Regions from separate parts of the Alteromonas sp. ABH2_165 genome, predicted to be linked through region 1. Evidence: predicted binding sites of a transcription regulator. Region 1 holds the regulator's gene; each other region holds the start of a gene.
What was found. Region 1 encodes sigma-54, which starts transcription at its own class of promoters, with help from an activator protein. Its sites were predicted from a motif close to GTTGGCACGNNNNTNGNNT; they were not measured.

Region 1 (4,903 bases):
TCATTGACGGCAAGAAGAAAACATCTACCTTTAAAGAAGACGTGAAGATTACCCAGGGTTCGTTGGTGATTACCGCCGATGAAGTTCAGGTTATTGCTAGCGACGGTGACGGTAAAGAAGTGTTTGTGGCCTATGGCGAACCGGCCAGCTATTCACAAACCATGGACGATGGTGCACAGGTAAAAGCCAGCGCCAATGAAATTCGTTACGAAGTTGCCAGTAAGCTCATTTCCCTGCAAGGTCAGGCTCAAATTCAGCAAGATAGCAGCATGGTTCAAGGCGATAGCATTCGTTATGACATGGGCAAAGAGCAGCTTCTTGCCACCGGCGGTGACAGCTCGAGCAGTGGTCGTGTTACCACGGTATTTCAGCCAGAAACCGTAAAAGGGCTGTCTGAAGACGAAAAGAAAAGCGATGACAACGAAGGTGACAATCAGTAATGGCCACGTTAACCGCGAGCCATTTGGCTAAGTCGTACAAATCTCGTCAGGTTGTGCGCGATGTAAGCCTTTCTGTGTCTACCGGTCAAATTGTGGGTTTGTTGGGCCCCAATGGTGCGGGAAAAACCACCACCTTTTACATGATTGTAGGATTGGTGCCACTGGATAAAGGCAAAATTAATATCGACGAAAATGAGCTGACTCACGAGCCAATGCACGAGCGTGCACGTCGCGGCATTGGCTATTTGCCGCAGGAAGCATCGATATTCAGAAAGCTCACGGTACATGAAAATATCATGGCTATTTTGCAAACCCGTAAGGATTTAAAAAGCCATCAGCGTGAAGAAGAAGCCGACGCGCTACTTGATGAATTTAATATTAACCATATACGTAATAGTACAGGTATGAGTTTGTCGGGTGGTGAACGCCGCCGGGTTGAGATTGCCAGAGCCTTAGCAGCTAACCCACAATTTATTTTGCTTGATGAACCCTTTGCCGGAGTTGATCCAATTTCGGTTAATGATATAAAGAAGATCATTCAACATTTAAGAGACAGAGGTATAGGCATCCTGATTACCGATCACAACGTAAGGGAAACCCTTGATGTTTGTGAAGAAGCCTATATCGTCAGTCATGGAGAACTGATTGCTCAGGGCACCGCAGAACAGGTATTAAGTAATCAAAAAGTTCGAGATGTATACCTAGGTGAGCAATTCAGGCTATAGTTAAGTTATCGGGCATAACAAACCGCAATTTAAGAATAATAAATCGCCGTTTTAGCCAGATACTTTTTGCAGAGTTAATATAAGACGTAGATGAAACCATCTTTACAGCTAAAATTTAGTCAACAACTGACAATGACGCCGCAACTTCAGCAGGCGATCAAACTATTGCAGTTGTCGACGCTGGATTTACAACAGGAAATTCAGGAAGCACTGGATTCTAATCCGCTGCTGGAAGTGGACGACAGTTCAGACAACGATGTTGTTGAGAAGAATAATCTCGATAACGACGACAGCATGCCTGAATCTGCGTCAGCCTCGGAAAGCATGGATACCGGCGAAGCGCTGGAAAAAAATGACCTGCCCGATGAACTCCCTCTCGACAGCACCTGGGACGAATACATTTCTGCGTCTTCTGCGCCTGCCCCCGGTCCTGCCGGCGGTGATGACGAGCAAATATTCCAAGGTGAAACCACCGAAAATATTCAAGACCATCTGCTTTGGCAGATGCGCCTAACGCCTTTCTCAGACATCGACCGCGCTATCGCGCTGGCCATCATCGACTCGATTGATGAATCGGGTTACCTCACTGTTACCGTGGAAGACATTCTGCAAAGCGTGAACAGTGAAGACATGGAAGAGCCGGTAGAAGAAGATGAAGTGGAATGCGTACTCAAGCGCATCCAATTGTTCGACCCAATCGGTTCTGGCTCGCGTACACCGCAAGAATGTTTGTTGGTGCAATTAACGCAATACGCCCCCGATACCCCTTGGCTGGAAGAAGCCAGATTACTGTTAAGAGAGCACGCCGATTTACTTGGCAGCAAAGATTACCGTACGCTGATGCGGAAAACGCGCCTGAAAGAAGACCAGCTTCGTGAAGCTATGCGTCTACTGCAAACGCTGAATCCGCGTCCGGGTAGTGCACTTATCACTAAGGAACCAGAATACGTTATTCCAGACGTTTCTGTGGCGAAGAAAAACGGCCGTTGGGTAGTAGAACTCAACCCAGACAGCCTGCCGAAGTTAAGTGTTAACCAACAATACGCCGCAATGAGCCGTAAGGCCCGCAATAGCAGCGATTCACAATTTATTCGCTCTCATATGCAGGAAGCGAAATGGTTTATCAAGAGCCTTGAAAGCCGTAACGACACCCTGCTTAAAGTAGCGAACTGCATTGTTCAGCAACAAATGGGCTTTTTTGAGCATGGCCCTGAAATGATGAAACCAATGGTGCTGAACGATGTCGCAGAAATGGTAGATATGCATGAATCAACCATTTCCCGGGTTACCACCCAGAAGTACATGCATACGCCTCGAGGCATTTTTGAGTTGAAGTACTTCTTCTCAAGCCACGTGGCCACAGAGTCCGGTGGTGAGTGTTCATCCACAGCGATTCGCGCACTGATTAAAAAGCTGGTTGCGGCTGAAAAGCCAAGCAAACCGCTGAGCGACAGCAAGATTGCTTCGTTGTTGGCCGATCAAGGCATCATGGTTGCCCGGCGAACAATAGCAAAGTACCGGGAGTCCCTATCGATCCCGCCGTCTAACCAACGCAAAAGCCTCATTTAATGGGCTGCTCAAAATAAGGAAGACGAAATATGCAAATAAACCTTACTGGTCATCATGTTGAGATCACAGATTCTTTGCGTACCTATGTCGATACGAAATTCAGTAAACTAGAACGTCACTTCGACCACATATCGAATGTGCACGTAATTTTGAATGTCGAAAAACTTAATCAGAAAGCAGAAGCAACGGTTTTCCTCAGTGGCGCAGAGGTTTTTGCCTCTTCCGAAAATCAGGACATGTACGCAGCTATCGACAGCATGGTAGATAAGCTCGACCGGCAGGTTCTGAAACACAAGGAAAAGCTTAAAAAGCATTAATTGAATTCATGGATATACAAGCCATAGTTAGCCTGGATCGCACTGAATGTGCGGTCCAGTGCAATAGTAAAAAGCGCATTCTCGAAATCATCAGTGGGATTGCCGCTAAAAACAACGCAGATATCGATGAAGCCACGGTGTTAAGTGCTCTAATGGCACGTGAACGCATGGGCAGCACAGGTATTGGTAATGGTATCGCGCTTCCTCATGGTCGCCTTGCCGGACTCGAAAAAGTGATTGCCATTGTCGTAACCACTACGCCAGCCATTAATTTCGATGCCATAGACAATAAACCCGTCGATATTTTCTTCACCCTTTTGGTACCGCAGGAACAAACTGACGGTCACCTGCAAACGCTCGCCATGGTTGCTGGCAAGCTTAGCGATAAAGAGACAATAAAAAGTATCCGAAAAGCTGATACAAGTGATGATATTATTCGCGCATTACAGTAAGTTATTGTAAACGCCTGCGTTAACACGGTATTTCAGGAGAAAAACGTGAAGCTCATTATCATCAGTGGTCGTTCCGGTTCAGGGAAATCCGTCGCATTACGGGCGCTGGAAGACCTCGGTTACTATTGCGTAGATAACATCCCGGTTAATCTACTCCCTGCACTCACCCATACCGTCGCCGACGAGTACGAGCAGGTTGCAGTGAGCATTGATGTTCGTAACCTGCCTAAAGATCCTGCCGAACTGGTGGAAATTCTCGATTACTTGCCAGAATCCTGGACCGTTACCATCGTGTATATCGATGCGGGCGACGACATGCTGCTGAAACGCTTCAGCGAAACCCGTCGTTTGCACCCGTTGGCACGTTTGAATAAATCGTTGTCGGATGCCATTCAAACAGAAAAAGAGCTGCTGGCCCCTATTGCTGAGCGTGCCGACCTCAATATTGATACCGACTCACTCAGTATTCACCAGCTCGCTGAACTCATCCGTGAGCGTATTCTTGGAAAAAAAAGCTCCCGACTCGTACTGGTGTTCGAATCGTTTGGCTTCAAACACGGTATTCCAAAAGATGCTGATTACGTGTTTGATGCCCGCTTCCTTCCCAATCCACACTGGGAGCCAGACTTAAAACATCTTACTGGCCTTGATGCGCCTGTGCAGGTATTCTTAAGCTCTCAGCCCATCGTGACGAAGTTTATCTGGCAAATCCAGAACCTAATCACTACCTGGTTGCCTCACCTCGAGCGCAATAATCGCAGTTATGTTACCGTTGCCATTGGCTGTACCGGTGGTCAGCATCGTTCTGTTTACGTAGCAGAATCGCTGGCAAAGAACTTCCGTGAAAACCACCCTGATGTACAAATCAGGCACCGTGAGCAAAGTAAGTAATGCGTGTAGAGAAATCACTGACAATTGTAAACAAACTCGGTTTGCATGCCCGAGCGGCAACCCAATTGGTTCAGTTGGCCAATCAGTTTGATGCTGAAGTCACCTTGCACAAAGGTGACAAACAGGCCAATGCCAATAGCGTGTTGGGATTAATGATGATGGAAAGCCATCAAGGCGAACAGGTAGTCGTGGTGTCTGAAGGGCCAGACGCAGAAGCAGCAATGGATGCTGTAGAAGCGCTAATTGCCGGTAGGTTTAACGAAGACGAGTGATCGCACACTCACAACAAATGGAATTGAACGTGTCTGTTAGAAGTGTTACCCAGCTGCTGTTCAGCATGCTGGCCATATTAGTTTGTACTCCCCAAATCAATGCCGCTGAAGACAATGCCCCTACCCTGGGGATCAGTGCGGCACATTGGCCGCCTTATATTTACCACCAGAATGATGTGCTTACCGGCGAAGATTACGAACTGTTAAAACAGATACTCGCCCACATGCACTACGAAT
Region 2 (4,903 bases), on a different contig from region 1:
AACGGATAACCAGGAACGGGGTTTCCAACATGAAACAGGTTTGGCCGATGGCCGCACCTTCCATCTCTACGGCTTTCATCGCAGGGAAGGTTTCTTTAATTTCTTGCGCGGCCTCATCAGAACCTACGAAAGAATCGCCAGTACAAATCATACCGGTGGTGTTTTGCACGTGAGACAATTCCTGCGCTGCCGCGGTTGCCGCATCAATGAGCTTCTGATCACACTCGTAGTGCGCTGGCATACCTGCACACTGCCCGAGTTCGTAACCAAAGTGGGTAATGTTCACATCGTGATATTTAACGGCACTGCCTACTACCACATCGCCTACATTCAGAGCCGGGTCGAAACCACCGGCCGAGCCAGTATTCACCACATAATCCGGGGCGTAAAGTTCGATAAGTGCAGTAGTTGCTAGTGCTGATGCCACTTTACCAATACCGCATTTCGCCAGCACAACCTCTGCACCATGCAATGTGCCAGTGTAGAAGGTCAGGTGTTTCCACTGACGGGTTTCGCAATTTTCCAGCGACGATTGAAGTAGCGCTATTTCTTCATCCATAGCACCAAGAATACCGATTTTCATAGTTGAGTTCCGTAGCTGAGCTGCACGATAGCCAGAGTTGGCATAGATTGCAGATTAGTGGGTATTGACTAATGGTAATATGAAAGTAGCAAAACTGACAGAAATTAGCAGAAAATGGGTCGGAATCCTTGGGGGAAATTCCGACCCGGAGAGTAACTGTTTAATTAAGCAGCGGCAGCCCGGCTAGACCGTACAGGACGGGTAGGGCGCTTAGTTGGTGCAGGGTTCAGCGTAGGTGCTTGCGCTATTTTCTGTTGTCTGCGGCGGTATGCTACCAACTTACTTTCAATACACTCGCGAATTTCTTCCACCGAGTAGCCGGTTTTCACTTTAATCCGAGCATGGGGAAGGCCTGCTGCGTCGAGCGCACCATTGACGAAAAAGTCGCGCTGAGATTTATATTTATTCTTGCCATCGTTGTGCACCAAGTCGATTGCCATAATCGGCGTCATGTCTTCACGGTCGCACAATACAAAATCGAGTTGCTTAGAAGATGCACGAGACATGGCACTGGAGCCTTGCTTCTTACTCGCCTTAGCGCGTACTGCAAGTACATCGCTCAAACGCACGCGGCACACAATCCGAAACTCTCGGCCTACTGCTTGCTCGATGAGTTTGAGGAAATTGTGCTCCACAGGAGTAAAAAGTTGCGGTTTACTGCGAAAGGGAAAACTTACCCCGCTATCCGACAGTTTCATGGCACCGAGTGCCACCACAATCAGTAACATCATTAAAATTATTGCCAGTTCCATAATGTGCCTCGCGAATACAAAATCAAAGCGTCAAATTTGTGACGTCTTTCGGTGAGAAATAAATCTGCTATCCGGATTTTGCAAAGCGAATGCCAGCATGGAGCGGCAAGTTAAAATTAGCCTAAGAGACTGGCAGCGCCGGCCCTTTTCCGTTGAATATCTGTAACTACTCTTGTTCTCCCAATACCATCATATCCACCTGTGAGCCTTTATTATCGGGAGAGATAATCACCCGTACATTGTCATTGTTGGCGGTGAGTAAGGTACGGCCTTGCACAGAGGCAACCACTGCCATTCCTGGATACGAAGCCTGGAAATGGTCAATCAGCGATTGTTGTGGGGTGGACGAATAGAACACCAGTGTCGCAGGCAATGTGGCGTCGAATTGCTGACACTGTTTGGCATCTGATGGCACCGTCAGTTTATGAAAATCAGACGGGCATGCCACCGTCACTGGTGCTGCAGCCACCGAGAGTGACGCCGCACTGAGTAGGGTCGCTGCAATCAGACTGTAGGTTTTCGTTCTCATTTTCGGTTCTCCTGACACAAGACCGTCTGGCCTCTCAATGTAGAAAAACTATAGGAGAGATCGGTGAATACAACAATGAAATGTGGGTATCTGTGAAGACACGTGAGTATTGCGCAGCAGGTATTCTCTACACAAACAAAAAAGCCACTGTACAAGACAGTGGCTCTTAATCATCACGGTGACCGGATTACACGTTAAGGAAATCCAGAATACCGTCAGCGGCTTTACGGCCTTCATCAATGGCAGTAACCACCAAATCACTGCCGCGCACCATATCGCCACCGGCGAAGATTTTCGGGTTAGCAGTCTGATAAGCGTATTTACCACCGGCAGGGGCGATAACACGGCCTTTCTCGTCAAGAATGATGCCGTAGTCAGCAAACCAGCTAGCAGGACTCGGTTGGAAACCGAATGCAATGATAACCGCGTCAGCTTCAAGCACGTGTTCTGAGCCTTCCACTTCAACCGGACGGCGACGGCCATTCACGTCTGGTGGACCCATTTCGGTTTTTACCAGACTCACACCAGCTGCAGTACCTTTATCGGTTAACGCGATATCAAGCGGCTGCACGTTGAATACGAATTCCACACCTTCTTCTTTCGCATTTTGAACTTCTTTGCGAGAACCTGGCATGCTGGCCTCGTCACGACGGTAAGCACAGATAACGCGCTTGGCACCCTGACGGATAGACGTACGTACGCAGTCCATGGTGGTATCACCACCGCCGAGTACCACAACAGTTTTGCCTTTCATATCGACAAAGTCTGCCGGATCTTTTTCCAGACCCATTACCCGGTTGGTATTGGCAATCAGAAACGGCAGCGCATCATAAACACCTTCAACGTGCTCGTTGTCAAAACCGCCTTGCATAGACTTATACGTACCCATGCCGAGGAAGACTGAATCGTACTCGTCGAGTAACTTCTGGAAGTCGATGTCTTTACCGATTTCGGTGTTAAGTCTGAACTCAATACCCATTTCAGTGAAGATTTCACGACGACGCTTAATCACGTCTTTTTCCAGTTTGAACGAAGGAATACCGAAAGTGAGCAGGCCGCCAATTTCTTCGTACTTGTCGAAGACAACCGGTTTAACACCGTTACGAACCAAAATATCCGCACATGCCAGACCTGCAGGGCCTGCACCGACGATTGCTACTTTCTTGTCAGTCCACACTACGTCAGACATGTCCGGACGCCAGCCCATTTTGAACGCGGTATCGGTGATGTATTTTTCAATACTGCCGATGGTCACCGCGCCGAACTCGTCGTTCAGGGTACAGGCACCTTCACACAGGCGGTCCTGCGGACATACACGGCCGCATACCTCTGGCAGGCTGTTTGTCTTATGAGACAGTTCAGCCGCTTCCATGATGCGACCCTGATTAGCCAGGTCCAGCCACTGCGGGATGTAGTTATGCACCGGGCATTTCCATTCGCAGTACGGGTTACCGCAGTCCAGGCAGCGATCTGCCTGGCCTTCGGTTTGTGACTGTGTCAGCGGTTGATAAATCTCAGCGAACTCAGCCTTGCGCACCATGATAGGTTTTTTCGGCGGGTCAATCCGTTCAACATCAACAAACTGGTAAACATTTTTAGCCATTACTTCACCTACCTCTCTTATTGCGCCTGGATCCGCAGCTCGTCGCTAGAACGGCTGATGTGGCCCAACAGGTTTTTAACGTCACTGGTTTTCGGCTTGATTAACTTAAAGCGCTTCACAGATTCAGCGAAGTTAGTCAGCAGGGACAGGGAGTGCTCACTGCCGGTTTCTTCGTAATGCTGATTAATCAGACCACGTAAGTGCTCAGACAGAATCGCCTTATCACCGATATCCATGATTTCAACCAACTCAGGGTTAACACGGGCATCAAGGTCGCCGTTCTCGTCATACAGATAAGCAAAGCCACCTGTCATACCAGCACCGAAGTTCACGCCTACCGGGCCAAGTACTGCAACGATACCACCAGTCATGTATTCACAACCGTTGTCGCCGATACCTTCAACTACGGCTGTTACGCCAGAGTTACGGACACCAAAGCGTTCACCGGCACGGCCTGCTGCAAACAACTTACCGCCGGTCGCACCGTACAGGCAGGTGTTACCCATAATGGCACTGCTGTGAGCGTCGAAGCTGATGTTCTTAGGTGGATAGATCACCAGCTTACCGCCGGTCATACCTTTACCCACATAATCGTTGGCATCACCCTCAATACGCATGTGCAAACCACCCGCGTTCCACACACCGAAACTCTGACCGGCTGTACCGGTGAACTGAATTTCTACCGGCACATCTTCCATATCATGGTTGCCGTGATGCTTGGCGATTTCGCCGGACAGCATGGCACCTACGGAGCGGTCAGTATTGCGGATAGGATAGCTCAGACGAATGCCGGTGCCGTTATGAATCGCTTCACGGGCATCATCGAGCATCTTCGCATTCAGCACGCCTTTATCCAGCGGCTGGTTGGTGGTTTCTGAACAGAACAGACGAGTGTGTTCACCCTCTACCGGCGTAGCCAATAGTGGAGACAGATCCAGTTTGTTCTGTTTTGCTGAAATACCGTCAACCATTTTCAGTAAATCAGTACGGCCTACCAGTTCTTCGAACTTGCGTACGCCTAACGTTGCCATAATTTCACGGACTTCCTGAGCAATGAACTTAAAGTAGTTCATCACCATCTCCGGTAAACCGATGAAGTGCTCATCACGCAGCTTCTGATCCTGAGTTGCAACACCTGTCGCACAGTTGTTCAGGTGACAAATTCGCAGGTATTTACAGCCCAGCGCAACCATTGGTCCTGTACCGAAACCGAAGCTCTCTGCACCCATACAGGCCGCCTTGATCACATCCAGACCGGTTTTCAAGCCACCGTCAGTCTGTACGCGTACTTTGTGACGCAGACCGTTTTCAATCAGCGCCTGCTGTGTTTCAGCAAGGCCCAGTTCGAATGGGCTACCTGCGTATTTCACCGAAGTCAGCGGGCTGGCACCGGTACCACCGTCATAACCAGAAATGGTAATGAGGTCAGCATAGGC
Region 3 (4,903 bases), on a different contig from region 1:
CGAAGGTGCCTGCTGAGAAGGCGCAGCTTCGAAGTCAGGGCTCATTTGTGAAGCTGGTGCAGTGTTGTTGCGCCCGTGATTAAATACATCAGCAAAAGAAAATACATCATTGTCTTGCTGTGCAGTTTGCTGCTGTGGGCGCTGGGAATGTGGCTGAGCTTGTGCCTTAGGCTGTGATTGATATTGAGGCTGAGCAAGGTCGCGCTGGGAATGAGGCTGAACCTGGCGCGGTGCGTTTTGCTGCGTAGCAGCGTCAGCCGCTGCGTTTCGCTCGGCAGCCTGCTTTTCTAATAATGCACGGAGGTTGTCAGGACCATCATCACCAATAATTTCGCTCAGGCTCGGCGTGGCCTTTTGCTGGCCCGCGGATGCTTTGTTGTCATGGCGCGTGTTCAGGTTAAGTTTTGCCTCAGGTTCTTTATCGTAAGCAGCCACCAGCTCAATACCATCGGCCACTTTACGGTTCGACATAATGACGGCATCACTGCCCAATTCGGCTTTTACCTGGCTTAACGCTTCCCGCATATCTTTGCCAAAAAAACGTCTGATTTTCATCTCAACCTCTTCACTCACCCAGTGTCAGATTATTGACCGACAGAGCTGACAATTTTAATTTGCTTGTCGTCAGGTATTTCCTGGTACGACAACACATGCAAGCCAGCTACCGAATATTTAAGGAAGCGTGACAGCACAGGTCGCAACATACCTGACGTCAGGAGTACTGCAGGCTCGCCTTCTAGCTCTTGTTGTTGTGCGGCCTGTTGCAAGGATTGTTGGAGACGATCTGCGAGTCCTGGTTCGATACCGGCGCCATCTTCTCCCCCTGCCTGAAGAGACTGGTGCAACATCTGTTCCAACTCTGGTGCCAGAGTTATGACGGGCACTTCTTTGGCGCCTTGGCTGATTTCCTGAACGATGAGACGTTTTAGCGCAATACGCACCGCAGACACCAGTACATCTGGGTCCTGACTACGCGGGCCGTACTCAGTCAACGTCTGAACAATGGTACGCATATCTCGAATAGGCACACCTTCAAATAACAGTGTCTGCAGCACTTTCACCACGGTACTGAGTTGTAGAATGTCAGGCACCAGCCCTTCGACCAGTTTCGGACTAGACTTAGCCAGCATATCCAGTAGTTGCTGAGTTTCTTCATGGCCGAGAAGTTGATAAGCATTGTTACTCAGCAGCTGGCTTAGATGCGTTGCCACTACGGTAGCAGCGTCAACAACGGTATAACCGAGTGTTTGTGCATGTTCACGCTGATTTGGTCTAATCCACACTGCGTCTAAACCGAAGGCAGGATCTTTGGTTGCGCGCCCTTCGAGTTTACCGAATACCTGGCCAGGATTAATGGCGAGTTCTTCATCGTGACTGATTTGCGCATCGCCAATGGTGACACCCAACATCGCAATGGTATAAGCATTGGGGTCGAGATCCAGGTTATCGCGAATGTGTACCGGCGGTACCAGAAAGCCAAGTTCCTGAGAGAGCTTTTTACGTACGCCCTTGATTCGGGTGAGCAGTTCGCCGCCCTGGGATTTATCGACTAACGGAATAAGCCGGTAGCCCACTTCCAGTCCGATAGTATCGACCTGCTGTACGTCGTCCCAACCGAGTTCTTTAGCCTCTGGAACCGGATGATCGACACCCGCCTCTGTCTTCGCTGGAACTTTTGGTTTTTCGGCTTCTTTCTTCGCCTGCACACCTTGCCAGTAGGCATAGCCACCCGCTATGGCAGAAAAGCCCAGAAATGCGATATGCGGCATACCTGGCACAATGCCCATGACAAACAGCACCGCAGAGGCAATATACAGCGCCTGGGGGTTGCCCAATTGGGTACGGATTTCTTTACCCATCTCCTGGGTTTCGTTTTCACGAGTCACAATAATGGCGGTGGCCACTGAAAGCAGCAGAGAAGGTATTTGTGCTACCAGGCCATCACCGATAGTCAAAATGGTATACACCTCCATGGCATCGCCAAACGCGAGGTCGTGCTGAATCATGCCGATAAATAATCCACCTACGATGTTAATCAGCATGATGAATAAGCCAGCAACCGCATCACCTTTTACAAATTTAGACGCACCGTCCATAGAACCATAAAAGTCGGCCTCGGCGGTGATTTCCTCACGACGTTTACGGGCCTGATCCTGGTCGATATAGCCAGCATTCAAATCGGCGTCAATGGCCATTTGTTTACCGGGCATGGCATCAAGGGTAAAGCGGGCGCTCACTTCTGAGATTCGACCTGCACCCGCGGTAACCACTTTGAAGTTAATGATCAGAAGAATAGCGAATACGACAACCCCCACTGCATAGTTACCGCCAATAACCACCGCACCAAACGCTTCGATCACTTTTCCCGCAGCATCGCCACCTTCATGGCCGTACAGCAGAACAACCCGTGTAGATGCCACATTAAGCGCAAGCCTTAATACCGTAGCAATAAGCAAAACCAGCGGAAAAATACCAAAATCCACCGGCTTTTGGGTGAACACGGCAACGAGGATGATCACCAGACTCAACGCAATATTAAAGCTGAACAGCACATCGAGTAGAAATGGCGGCATGGGAAGAATAACCATGCCCATAATCGCCAGTAATACGACAGGCGCACCCAGACCACTGGTGATATTTTGAAACTGGTTCTTGTCGAACCGCTGCAGGTAGGCGGATAACTGCATAATAATTGCTCTCGCTAACAGAAAATTGACACTTCAATTGCGTCTGTAGTGAGTATTTCAACTACTGTGCCAGTTTGAAAATGTTTACTAATGCGCGCCTGTTTCGAGTTTTTGAACTATAGTTAATGTGGATAAGATTTGTTCAGGACATTGTGTGCCGGAATACCAGTTAAAACAGCGACGTATTGCATCTATTGGCACTTTTCTTCATGTTGTCACGGCAATCAGTCTGATATTGATGTCTTATTCTACTCATGCTGCATCGGCACAAGTTTCTGCTCCCAATGATGAGGTTATCCGCGTCATAAAATCTTTTCATCAGAATCCGAAGGAGACCGTTTTAGGCCTCGAAGAGATGCTTGATGATGTGCAACCTGAATATACGCCAGCCACCATTCAATATCTGCTGTCATACTTTTATATGAAGCTGGGGGATTTTGAGCGCTCAGAGTCGCTGTTGGAGCTGGGACTTACCAATGTAAATCAAATCAATGAGCCACTGCTCTATCACCGTTTGTTGCTGCAAAAATCGTTACTTTATGAAAAAACAGCACGTCAGGTACTGGCATTGCAGTATGTTGCTATCGTTAACGAGTGGGCGCAAGAGAATAACATCATCCAGTTACATATTGGTGCATTGATGACGGAGGGATTGATTCAGCAATCATTGCAAAATCGCGAGTCGGCACTGACCAAGCTCATTGTTGCGCACAGGATTGCCTCGGAAAATGTCACGCAAATTCCGCCTGCTCACATAGCAGGCCTTATCGCAACGGTGTTTCAGGAAGCTGAGCAGTACGACAATGCTGTCCCCTATTTGAAGGAGGCGCTTGATTTTGCCATCACGAAAAACAACCGGATCAATCAGCTAAACCTTTTACATAAACTGGCTTTATCTCACTTCGCAACGAACAACGAGACCGCTGGACGGCAATACTTTGATAAAGCAATGACAATTGCTCAGGAATTGCCAGATAAAAATGCGCAAGTGAAATTACAACTGCTCGATGCTGATAGATTAATGAAAAAGAAAGCCTTTGCAGAAGCCTTGGACGTATACCAAAATTTGGTGTTGATCCAGGGCACTCTGCCCCATGAACAGTATCGCGGTGACATTTTAAGGGGCTTATCAAAAGCCCATTATCACACCGGTAACTTCGAGGCTGCGCTTGACACTCTTACCGGTGCAGAGCCTCTTTTCGCCTCAACCACACCGAAAGAAATGATTGAATTTCGATTGCTGGAATCGAGAATTCAGGCGGCATTAGGCAATTACAGCCAGGCTTATCAATTACTTGATGACGCACGCAGAAAACAGATAAAACGCTTGAACGAAATCAGTGCAGACAAGCTGTTTAAACTGCAAACTCTCTTCGACGTCAATAAGAAAAATCAGGAAAATGCTGCTCTCAGATCAGTAACGAAAGCGCAGGAGTTGCGGATAAAAACAGAGCGTCAGCGAGGATTTTTTATGATTTCAGCGCTGATTTTACTCTCAATCCTTTGCGTAGTACTTGTTATTTTGCAGAAAAAGCGCGCCAGGTATCAGTATAAGTTGGAACAAATTGCGATGACTGACAGCCTCACTTCTCTGCTTAACCGTCAGCATACCTTAAAACTATTGGAGGAACAGGCAGGTATTGCAGAGGTTACCGGAAAAAAACTTACTGTCGCTTTACTCGATATTGATTTATTTAAACAGGTGAACGACAACTTTGGTCACGCCGCAGGTGATGAGGTTTTACGCAAGTTTGGTGCTCTGGTTAGAGACAATTTCAGAAAAAGTGATATTGCGGGCAGGATCGGCGGTGAGGAATTTTTGCTGATTTTCCCTGATACCAATGTGACGGAGGCTCGCATTGCTACAGATAAGTTTAGAGCGGCCTTGAAAGCCGCTGGTGAAAAACTTCCCTACGCATTAGACCCTCTCACCGTTTCCGGTGGGATTGGGTACATTACAGGGCCAGGAACGATGGCAGAAGAATTAGAGGCTATCGATAGAGCTCTATATCAGGCTAAGGATAAAAGCCGCGACGCTATTAATCTCGTCGATAACAACATTGCCGGATAAAAACTTTGTCTGATAATTTTCCTCGCTATTCGCTACCATACTCCAGCTTTAGCGCCGGAGTTCCGGTGGTATAGGCAGGTCTTTCTTCAGCGGTTTCGGGCGCTTACCTTTACCCGCTTTGAATGCCCGCAGTTGATAAACGTAC
Region 4 (4,903 bases), on a different contig from region 1:
GCCATTTCTTCAACAATGTTGACATTAGGCTTGTAGATATAGCCGTTTTCGTCTGCCATAGGGTTGTGCGGTGCGTATTCTATTTGCAGAGGCGCATCACTCTCGACGATGCCTTTCACCTGAACACCAACCCCTTTGGTCTGATCTTCTGATGCACGAGCCAGCTCAGCGGCAAAAACCGGGTGTCGGGCTTTGTACGTTTCTTCGTAACTGCTACTCACACTGTTCGCGTTAGCAATATTACTGGCGGTGGTATTCAGGCGGACACTTTCTGCCTCCATGCCTGTACCCGAGATCGACATTACATTAAACAGGCTCATTAACTTTGCCCTCCACTCAAGGCTTTCTTCATACCCTTCAGCTTTCCTTCCAGAAATTTCAGGCTGGCCTGATATCTCATTCCATTGTCAAGAAAGGCATTTCGCTCAGACTGTACCTCAACGGTGTTGCCGTCACCGGTATCTGGCTGATTTGGAATTCGGTAGTCGATGTCGAAACTGCTTGTACTCAGCGAGCCACCAATATGGTTATCGTGGGTGCGAGTAAGATTACCTTGCTGCTGAACATGGCGTGCGCTTTCCATTGCCTGTTTAAAATCAATATCACGGGCTTTGTAGCCAGGCGTGTTGGCATTTGCCAGATTTCCGGCAATGACTTCCATTTTTTCTTCACGGATGTTGATTGCTTTTTGATGAAAGCCAACGAGATTATCGAGGTTGATGGCCATTCAAAGACTCCGGTTGCACGTATTTCGACATTCCCGAAATCAACTGCAAATGAAGTGCCAAGTATTTTTTGACGCTGAATGAGTATGAGGACAGATTATTTCTTGCGTTGGTAATAAAGGCCTGGACGGCATTTAACCATAGTAAACAAGGAAGCCGCTTCACCAATGGATTCTGAAGCACCGAGGAAAAGAACGCCTTCTGGCTGCAACTGGGCGGCAATTTGTTGCAGTATGCGTTGCTTGACGTCCGCCGGGAAGTAAATGAGCACATTGCGGCAGAATACAATATCGAATCGACCTAGGCCGGTATAGCTATGCAGTAAGTTGAGGCTTTTAAACGTCACCATATCCCTGACTTCACGATTCACCTGCATCATGCCTTCGTCATTAGGGGAGAAATAGCGCTGACGACGCTCAGAGGATAAGCCGCGGCCTAAAGACAATTCGTCGTAAACGCCTTTATTGCATTTATCCAGCATAGAAGACGATAGGTCAGTTGCGGTGATGTCGACGCCCCCACGCAATGTGCCAGGGTTCTGTCGTTGATACTCCAGAACAGACATGGCGATAGAGTACGGCTCTTGTCCTGATGAACAAGCCGCACTCCATACACGAAGACGTCGATTTTCTGATGCAAATTTGGGAAGAATAGTATTGATAAGTAACTCGTAAGGATAGCCATCTCGGAACCACAGGGTTTCGTTGGTGGTCATGGCATCAAGTACAGCTTGCAGTAGACTGCGGTTTGCACCGCGAATAACAGCAGCAATTAATTCGTCAATACTGTCAAAATTAAATTCGTACATTAACGAAGACAGCCGACTTCTTACCAGATATTGCTTGTTATCGCCCAGTGAAATGCCACACTGCTGCTGCAAAAACGCACCAAACTGACGATAACTATCGGCTGAAACTTCTTTGTTTTTCAAACTTCCCTGCCCTCGTACTTATTTTTTTAACCATTTGCCCACGGCTGTGGCCAATTCGTCAGGATGGAATTTCGCAATGAAATCGTCGGCGCCAACCTTTTGCACCATGGCCTGGTTAAATACGCCACTGAGTGATGTGTGCAAAACCACCTTGAGTTTTTGCAACTCAGGGGTGTTTTTAATTTCGGCCGTTAAGGTATAGCCATCCATTTCTGGCATTTCAATATCTGAAACCAACACGCCAACTTTGTCAGTGACATCTCCGGTTTCAGCGGCAATTTCTTTTAAACGATTGAGCGCTTCAAGACCGTTCTTAGCCAGCTCCATCTTCAGGCCCAGTGCAGTAAGTGACTTCTTAACCTGGCTGCGAGCAACAGAAGAGTCATCAGCAATAAAGATAATTTTATCTTCACTGCCGGTAGTATCGAGATTTTCAGCAATGGAGTCGCTAACATCGGCTTTAAGCGGAGAAATCTCATGCAGAATTTTTTCTACATCGAGTATTTCTACTAACTCTTTGTCCACCTCAGTCACCGCGGTGAGATAACTGGCACGGCCGGTTCCTTGCGGCGGCGGCATGATTGCGTCCCAGTTTGTATTAATTATGCGTTCCACCGCCCCCACCAGAAAGCCTTGAACGGAGCGGTTGTATTCAGCAATCACGATAAAGGCAGTATCGAGGTTTTCAATACGACGCCCACCGGTTGCCATACTGAGATCGATAACGGAAATGGTCTGGCCGCGAATATGCGCGACACCACGAACCAAGGAATTCAGCTTTGGAATTGCGGTAAGAGGCGGACATTGCAATACCTCTCGCACTTTGAATACGTTAATGCCAAAGCGCTGACGGCCATTGAGTCTGAACAACAGAAGTTCAAGCCTGTTCTGCCCCACTAACTGCGTGCGCTGGTTAACGGAATCAAGAATGCCTGACATACATCACCTCTAATTTAAAATTGGGCACGAACATTGCGTTTCACCTTATCACTCTTTGTTTAAAAGCAGAATCGCCAAAAAAGTGACGATAGTGACTTTTCGTACCATTCGATCCTGCTCTTAATCATAGTCAAAATAAAGTGAAGTGAACACGAAAAAAGTCATCATGCATAAATTGTTATCGAAAAAAATGGTCATTACTTTAAGTAAGTTTCGTCTTCTTGCTTTCGTTTTGCTGCTTAACATAGTCTCAAACCCTGTGTTTGCGCAGTCGGGCAGCCAGTTGCGAGAAAAAATTGAACAGGGTGCAGAGCGTTATTTATTAAACGCAATCGGCAACGACTCAGAACAAGAAAATATATCGATAAATATGGTAGCCATTGATGATCGCATTCAAATTCCGGTATGCCATACGCCTTTTAATTATCATGCAGAGCCTGCTTCTCTGCGCCAAAGTTACATTTCTGTGCGTGTGAGCTGTGGCAATAATGACTGGTATCTATTTACCAATGCCCGGGTCTCACGAACACGAACCGTCGTGGTAACCGCAGGGCTCATCAGCCCCGGCAGCTTGCTTACATCAGAAAATCTCCGGTTAGCCGAAGTCGATGTTAACCAGTTACGTCATACCAGTTATTCGTCGGCAGATGAACTACTCGGCGCCAGAATGAAAAGACGAGTGCGCAATGGACAACCTATTCAGGCAAATATGCTATGCTTTGTCTGTAAAGGTGATCGAATAACCATCAGTGCACAAGGTGGCGGCATGCAGGTAAAAACCGCCGGTATCGCTAGACAGGACGGGGTCATCGGCGATAATATTCAGGTTATAAATGCGTCTTCAAACAAAGCAATTATTGCCGAAGTGGCCAGCACGCAAACCGTCGTTGTAAACCTGTAATTCAGCCTTAGAAAATATTTTAAGAAATACGCCAAAAAGGTTAAAGAAGCGACAGGTTCAGCCGATAACGTGTATGAGGTGTTATTGGTAGTGGAAAAATTTATGGCAATTAATAATGTAAACAATGGGGCCCCTAAGGCACCCATCGACAATGCGAAGCTGAATAATCAGCAAGCACAGACCCAGTCTGCAGTGCAGCAAGAAGCTGCCGCCAAAACGGCGCAAACTGTTGCACCACGTCAGGATTCTGTTTCTTTGACTCAGTCAGCTCAGCAGTTGAGTCAGGTGCAGAAAAAAGGCACTGAGGCGCCAGTTAATCAGGAAAAGGTCGACAAGTTGAAGAAAGCCATTCAAAGTGGTGAGTATAAAATCGATGCTGATTCGCTTGCGCACAAAATCGCGCGATTAGAAGCGCAGGTGTTTGGCATCAAATCTTAATAGGTAAATTATGTCGCAAAACTTGCTTTCAGGCTTACAACAACAGATTGCTAATTTAGAGCATCTGGCGTTGTTACTTGAGCAGGAGTTGCACCTTATCAGCAGCCGTGACGCTGAAGCTTTGATGAACTTGCTCAAGGAGAAAGAGCAGACCCTCGACACCATACAGCAGAGTGATATTAGCATTAGTAAGCAATATCAGTCGCTGGTTAATGAATCGTCGGTGCCAGACGACGTTTCAGAACTCATCGCTACAGCTAAAAAGCTGCTGGAAGAATGTAAGTACCGCACTTCAGTGAATCAGAAAGCCGTTGAGCAGGGTCAATTAAGACTCACGCATCTGCGCAATTTGATGTTGGAGGTACGCGCGAAAGAATCACTGACCTATGATAAAAGCGGAAAACCGAAAGGTTCAGGTTTGGGTCGTGGCGTAAGTGCCTAAGAACATACAAAAAAACAAGACAATTATTTACAATAAAGCCCGTGTAAACGGGCTTTGTTATATCTAAAGGGGAATAAACCTCATCAGGCTTTATTTCCGAAATCAAACTAGTAGTAGGTTACGTCTTTTATCCGTTTAGGCTTCGCCGTGGTCAGATAGATGTCGTATACCTTGCGCATATCTAACTCCAGCTCAGTCGCGTAGGTGTCTTCCCCTACCGGATAACTCTTCACTACTCGCGCGCCACGGATCACACCCTCGACAGACGCTTTTAATTGGGAATTCTGCATGATCATATTCGCGACAGACTGCTCACCATCGAGGCGTTGACCATAAACCTGCTCGGCTAGCTCGCGATAAGCATCAAGCTTTGACGCTTTCATGGCCATCAAAGAACGATCGTTGTCTGTCTGCCCCATTTGTTGAGCGATTGGCGCGTAGCCGATAGCCGATAATACCGGATAGCTTTCCGGTTCAACCACTTCCCACTCGACATGTTTATCAATAAGGCCAGAGCAACCGGTAAG

Region 2: the regulator sigma-54 is predicted to act here: its motif matches at 1,414-1,432, upstream of ACXAFQ_RS09830 (DUF2726 domain-containing protein).
Region 3: the regulator sigma-54 is predicted to act here: its motif matches at 2,743-2,761, upstream of flhA (flagellar biosynthesis protein FlhA).
Region 4: the regulator sigma-54 is predicted to act here: its motif matches at 2,616-2,634, upstream of flgA (flagellar basal body P-ring formation chaperone FlgA).

What each region holds. Positions count from the first base shown of each region.
Region 1 covers NZ_JBSWWF010000006.1:272,957-277,859, reverse strand. Annotated here, with positions in the region: gene lptA (lipopolysaccharide transport periplasmic protein LptA) at 1-440, shown strand, start outside; gene lptB (LPS export ABC transporter ATP-binding protein) at 440-1,165, shown strand; gene ACXAFQ_RS13630 (RNA polymerase factor sigma-54) at 1,256-2,734, shown strand; gene hpf (ribosome hibernation promoting factor) at 2,764-3,051, shown strand; gene ptsN (PTS IIA-like nitrogen regulatory protein PtsN) at 3,060-3,503, shown strand; gene rapZ (RNase adapter RapZ) at 3,549-4,394, shown strand; gene ACXAFQ_RS13610 (HPr family phosphocarrier protein) at 4,394-4,666, shown strand; gene ACXAFQ_RS13605 (substrate-binding periplasmic protein) at 4,696-4,903, shown strand, end outside.
Region 2 covers NZ_JBSWWF010000004.1:192,206-197,108, forward strand. Annotated here, with positions in the region: gene mtnN (5'-methylthioadenosine/S-adenosylhomocysteine nucleosidase) at 1-583, opposite strand, end outside; gene ACXAFQ_RS09830 (DUF2726 domain-containing protein) at 748-1,335, opposite strand; gene ACXAFQ_RS09835 (hypothetical protein) at 1,502-1,864, opposite strand; gene ACXAFQ_RS09840 (FAD-dependent oxidoreductase) at 2,052-3,467, opposite strand; gene gltB (glutamate synthase large subunit) at 3,485-4,903, opposite strand, start outside.
Region 3 covers NZ_JBSWWF010000001.1:367,061-371,963, reverse strand. Annotated here, with positions in the region: gene flhF (flagellar biosynthesis protein FlhF) at 1-555, opposite strand, end outside; gene flhA (flagellar biosynthesis protein FlhA) at 585-2,687, opposite strand; gene ACXAFQ_RS01580 (diguanylate cyclase) at 2,842-4,758, shown strand; gene flhB (flagellar biosynthesis protein FlhB) at 4,807-4,903, opposite strand, start outside.
Region 4 covers NZ_JBSWWF010000001.1:303,014-307,916, reverse strand. Annotated here, with positions in the region: gene flgC (flagellar basal body rod protein FlgC) at 1-320, opposite strand, end outside; gene flgB (flagellar basal body rod protein FlgB) at 320-727, opposite strand; gene ACXAFQ_RS01280 (CheR family methyltransferase) at 823-1,656, opposite strand; gene ACXAFQ_RS01275 (chemotaxis protein CheV) at 1,675-2,595, opposite strand; gene flgA (flagellar basal body P-ring formation chaperone FlgA) at 2,762-3,496, shown strand; gene flgM (flagellar biosynthesis anti-sigma factor FlgM) at 3,599-3,934, shown strand; gene flgN (flagellar export chaperone FlgN) at 3,945-4,376, shown strand; gene ACXAFQ_RS01255 (LPP20 family lipoprotein) at 4,484-4,903, opposite strand, start outside.